DNA from 2 places in the Halalkalibacter oceani genome. Region 2 is predicted to be linked to the other one. Evidence: a T-box and tRNA genes for the amino acid it is inferred to sense, from the RefSeq annotation. Region 2 holds a T-box; the other holds one or more tRNA genes.
What was found. The T-box of region 2 lies ahead of pheS (phenylalanine--tRNA ligase subunit alpha). A T-box ahead of a tRNA ligase gene usually reads a tRNA of that ligase, here a tRNA-Phe.
Positions count from the first base shown of each region.

Region 1: it has a tRNA-Phe gene. The T-box ahead of pheS (phenylalanine--tRNA ligase subunit alpha) is inferred to sense a tRNA for this amino acid. The anticodon was not compared.

Region 1 is NZ_JBEPKD010000049.1:5,091-7,524, forward strand. It holds gene ABMB67_RS23025 (DNA/RNA helicase domain-containing protein) at 1-349, opposite strand, end outside; tRNA gene ABMB67_RS23030 (tRNA-Leu) at 668-749, opposite strand; tRNA gene ABMB67_RS23035 (tRNA-Arg) at 763-839, opposite strand; tRNA gene ABMB67_RS23040 (tRNA-Leu) at 858-943, opposite strand; tRNA gene ABMB67_RS23045 (tRNA-Cys) at 958-1,032, opposite strand; tRNA gene ABMB67_RS23050 (tRNA-Gly) at 1,046-1,117, opposite strand; tRNA gene ABMB67_RS23055 (tRNA-Gln) at 1,122-1,196, opposite strand; tRNA gene ABMB67_RS23060 (tRNA-His) at 1,212-1,287, opposite strand; tRNA gene ABMB67_RS23065 (tRNA-Trp) at 1,305-1,378, opposite strand; tRNA gene ABMB67_RS23070 (tRNA-Tyr) at 1,382-1,466, opposite strand; tRNA gene ABMB67_RS23075 (tRNA-Thr) at 1,532-1,604, opposite strand; tRNA gene ABMB67_RS23080 (tRNA-Phe) at 1,648-1,723, opposite strand; tRNA gene ABMB67_RS23085 (tRNA-Asp) at 1,746-1,822, opposite strand; tRNA gene ABMB67_RS23090 (tRNA-Met) at 1,830-1,903, opposite strand; tRNA gene ABMB67_RS23095 (tRNA-Val) at 1,926-2,001, opposite strand; tRNA gene ABMB67_RS23100 (tRNA-Glu) at 2,051-2,125, opposite strand; tRNA gene ABMB67_RS23105 (tRNA-Ser) at 2,146-2,239, opposite strand; tRNA gene ABMB67_RS23110 (tRNA-Asn) at 2,245-2,319, opposite strand; partial or broken rRNA gene rrf (5S ribosomal RNA) at 2,351-2,434, opposite strand, start outside.
Region 2 is NZ_JBEPKD010000007.1:170,742-173,175, reverse strand. It holds gene pheT (phenylalanine--tRNA ligase subunit beta) at 1-147, opposite strand, end outside; gene pheS (phenylalanine--tRNA ligase subunit alpha) at 184-1,218, opposite strand; T-box leader at 1,358-1,598, opposite strand; gene ABMB67_RS10495 (TrmH family RNA methyltransferase) at 1,661-2,416, opposite strand.

The sequences.
Region 1 (2,434 bases), on a different contig from region 2:
GGGCCGTTTTAACAATAGCTTCTTTTCCCTCAACCTTTTGTACTTCTGACCATTGTTTCAATTCAACAATAACTACAGAATCTTTCTCACCATCATGACCAGATAGAAGAAAGTCCACTCTTCTTGATGTATATGGAATCTTATACTCAATTGCAACACCAGCGTCATTTGGAATTAAGGGATCATTTAAAACACGGTACATATGTAACATCGAATTATCCCAAGAACGAATTTCCGACTCACTTGTACGTCCTAGTTTCAATTCAAATTGTGTCAGTATATGGGAAACAAGAACATCTTTATCAACATGTTCAAGAAATTCTTGTTTGCTGGCTTCATAAACGATCATTTACAGACCTCCAAAACAGTTCTATATTAGTAAGAATATTTTATCATGAAAATAAGATATTATAGCAAACCACTCATGAGATTTTCATGATAGACTTTTGTTGCACGCAGCTCCATCCTTTCTTTGTTTCTCGTCAATTCAAGGATAACAGGATCAAAGGAGCTTGCGTGTCTTTTTTTGTCCTCATTGTGCGAATACCCCAACATTTATTCTAGAGCCTTTATTTTAGAGCCCTTTTTATAGGCGAATAGTACGCATAAACACGAAAAAACGCTCCCCTTACGAGAAGGGAAACGTTGATGTCTTGCATGTTTTAAGTACCGGTGGTCGGGGTCGAACCGACACTCCCGAGGGAACACGATTTTGAGTCGTGCGCGTCTGCCAATTCCGCCACACCGGCACATCAAATATTATGGCGCGCCCTGAGAGATTCGAACTCCCGACCTTTTGATTCGTAGTCAAACACTCTATCCAGCTGAGCTAAGGGCGCATATGGTTGTCCTACTAATGCCGAGGGCCGGACTTGAACCGGCACGGTAGTCACCTACCGCAGGATTTTAAGTCCTGTGTGTCTGCCAATTCCACCACCCCGGCAGGGTAGTAAATAATGGAGGCGGTACCCGGATTCGAACCGGGGGATAAGGGTTTTGCAGACCCGTGCCTTACCACTTGGCTATACCGCCGAATAAAAAACAAAGCGGAAGACGGGATTCGAACCCGCGACCCCCACCTTGGCAAGGTGGTGTTCTACCACTGAACTACTTCCGCAAAATGGCTGGGCTAGCTGGATTCGAACCAGCGCATGACGGAGTCAAAGTCCGTTGCCTTACCGCTTGGCTATAGCCCAATACTTATGTATAAATGGGGCGACTGATGGGAATCGAACCCACGAATGCCGGAACCACAATCCGGTGCGTTAACCACTTCGCCACAATCGCCACATGATCAAATTAATTGGCAGGGGCAGTAGGAATCGAACCCACACCGGAGGTTTTGGAGACCTCTGTTCTACCGTTAAACTATGCCCCTAAATGGTGGAGGGGGACGGATTCGAACCGCCGAACCCTGAGGGAGCGGATTTACAGTCCGCCGCGTTTAGCCACTTCGCTACCCCTCCAAAGACACATTATCTATATTACACAATATGTTTTCTTCAGTCAATATATGAATCTAGAGTAAAAATGCCGGCCAGAGGACTTGAACCCCCAACCTACTGATTACAAGTCAGTTGCTCTACCAATTGAGCTAGACCGGCATAATAAAAACTGCCGTACATACACAAAATCAGTAGTTATAAATGGTGGCTTGGGACGGAATCGAACCGCCGACACATGGATTTTCAGTCCATTGCTCTACCGACTGAGCTACCAAGCCGTTTGTATTATTAAGAAATAAATGGCGGTCCGGACGGGACTCGAACCCGCGACCTCCTGCGTGACAGGCAGGCATTCTAACCAACTGAACTACCGGACCAACGGTATTGCGGGGGACGGATTTGAACCGCCGACCTTCGGGTTATGAGCCCGACGAGCTACCAGACTGCTCCACCCCGCGTCGTTACAAAGTGTTAAAGCTATGGTGGAGGATGACGGGATCGAACCGCCGACCCCCTGCTTGTAAGGCAGGTGCTCTCCCAGCTGAGCTAATCCTCCGACTCTTAATGGTTATGTATAACAATCGATAAAGCATCTATCTTTAAAATGGTGACCCGTACGGGATTCGAACCCGTGTTACCGCCGTGAAAGGGCGGTGTCTTAACCGCTTGACCAACGGGCCACATATAGCAAAATTGTTACTGGCGGAGAGCGAGGGATTCGAACCCTCGAGACGGTTTTACACCGCCTACACGATTTCCAATCGTGCTCCTTCGGCCAGCTCGGACAGCTCTCCGTGGTTGGCTCCACAGGTAGGACTCGAACCTACGACCGATCGGTTAACAGCCGATTGCTCTACCACTGAGCTACTGTGGAATGTATATGATTTGGCTTATGTAAAGAAATCGCCCGGCAACGTCCTACTCTCACAGGGGGAAGCCCCCAACTACCATCGGCGCTGAAGAGCTTAACGACCGTGTTCGGCATGGGA
Region 2 (2,434 bases):
ACCGACAACGACGCCGGATACCCCTTGATTTAATTGATGAATGAAATCAATTTCAATTCCGCCGCGCGTCATTTTTTCAGCAATTTCCTGCGGCGTTACTTCCGCGACATCGACGTAATCCTGTAACCATTTATATGAAACGAGCATCTCATTTCCTCCTTCAATATCTCCTGTTAAATCGGTCTAGTTCCGTTTGAATTGCGCTAAAAAACGAACATCGTTTGTATAGAAGTGGCGAATGTCATCAATATCATACTTCAGCATCGCCAAGCGCTCGACACCCATTCCAAAAGCAAAGCCGCTGTATTTCGTTGAATCAAATCCGCTCATTTCAAGCACACGCGGATGAACCATACCGGCTCCGAGCACTTCAATCCAGCCAGAATGCTTACAAATCCGGCAGCCATGACCGCCACACATTCCGCACGATACATCAACCTCAACAGAAGGCTCGGTAAACGGGAAAAAGCTTGGACGAAGACGAATCTCTCTTTCCGCTCCGAAAAAGGATTTCGCAAACGTTTCAAGAACCCCTTTCAAATCGCTCATCCGCACGTTCTCATCCACGTATAAGCCCTCAATCTGCATAAATTGATGAGAATGCGTCGCATCATCATCATCGCGCCGGAACACTTTCCCCGGACAAATGACTTTCACCGGCCCTTTTCCTTGATAACGTTCCATCGTTCTCGCCTGAACCGGCGATGTATGGGTCCGCAGCAAAAGCTCTTCCGTGAAGTAGAACGAATCCTGCATATCGCGGGCGGGATGATCCTTCGGCAGATTTAATGCTTCAAAGTTATAATAATCCGTCTCAATTTCAGGTCCTTCGGCAACAGAGAAGCCAAGACCGATAAAGGCATCCTCCACCTCTTCGACGACAGCCGTTAAAGGATGAGTGGAACCGGCCTGAACCGGACGGCCCGGTAAAGTGACATCAATGCTTTCGCTTGCGAGCTGGGCTTCAATCGCCGCTTCCTCGAGCGCTGCTTCCTTGCTGTCGACCTGTTCTTTGATCGCATCACGGACATCGTTGGCCATCTGACCAATGACAGGACGCTCCTCCGCCGATAATTTCCCCATGCCGCGCAATACTTCCGTAATCGGGCCTTTTTTTCCTAAGTAGGCGACCCGAACCTCCTGCAATGCTTTTTTGTCCTCGGCCTGCTTGACCTTTTCTAACGCTTCATCACGTAACGCTTCTAATTTTTCACGCATCTGTTTTCCTCCTTCTTTTCGACCATGAACTTGCTTTTGCTCCACACCCGCTTCGGGCTTCTTTCGGGCATCCGCTAACCGCACGACGCCCTCCCTCAAATCTTCCTGGAAATCGTCAAAAAAAGAGCCCTCAATCCCGGTAAGGGACGAAGACTCTCGCGGTACCACCCTAATTAACGCAGAAAAGTGGCGCTTCCCTGCATTCGCTCCATTGACTTAACGGCCATAAACCGGTACATCTTCACGAGAATCCATCTCCCGTGCTCCGATGCCTGCTCCAGAGCGAATTCGGAATTCCCTGCTATAAGAATGCTTTCAGTCAAGGCATTCTCTCCCTGCATAGCGGTGTCATTCGTACTACTCTCTTTCGTCGCATTTTGCTTTTTTCACTTGTATGATGATCGCTTTTTCATTATAGAAAAACTTCAGCGCCGATGCAACCTTATCCTCGTAAATAATAAAGGAGAATGCCGGTTGCCACGGCGACATTTAATGACTCCGCTTCTCCATAGATCGGAATGTACAAATTCTGGTCAGTCAGCTCGAGCAGCTCCTCTGACACCCCTTCTCCTTCATTTCCCATCAGCAGCGCGAAATCACGCTGCGGCTCAATCGCCGAATAAGAGCTGGCGCCTTTTAGAGCAGTGCCGAAAACAGGGATTTGCGCCTGTTTACATCGCTCCACCCAGTCCACTAAATCTCCTTTCAGCACCGGCAAGTGGAAAATCGAGCCTTGCGACGCTCGAATCAGCTTCCCATTAAAAATATCGACACAGCCGTCGCCTACAATGACACCGGTTAAGCCGGCGCTGTCTGCCGTCCTAATCATCGTTCCCAAATTCCCTGGATCCTGAACGCGATCCACTAGCAGATACTTTCCTTCCGTAATCTCGGCATCCGGCGTTTCAGGAAGCTCACATACGGCGATAACGCCCTGGGGCGTTTCCGTTTCAGCCAGCTCCTTCATCACTTGCGGACTGATCATAATGACGTCAAGCTCAGCCAGCGGCCACTCTTGGGGCGGGATCGTTTCATCGGTCAGCAGCACTGTATTTACTTTGATCGAGGCCCGTAACGCCTCTTCCACAAGATGAAAGCCTTCGACAAGAAACTGTCCGGCTTTCTCGCGCCCTTTTTTCGTATGAAGCTTTTTCCAGGCTTTTATTTGCTCATTTTTGCTCGAATCAATCCTTCGCATACGGTACTCCTTTACCTG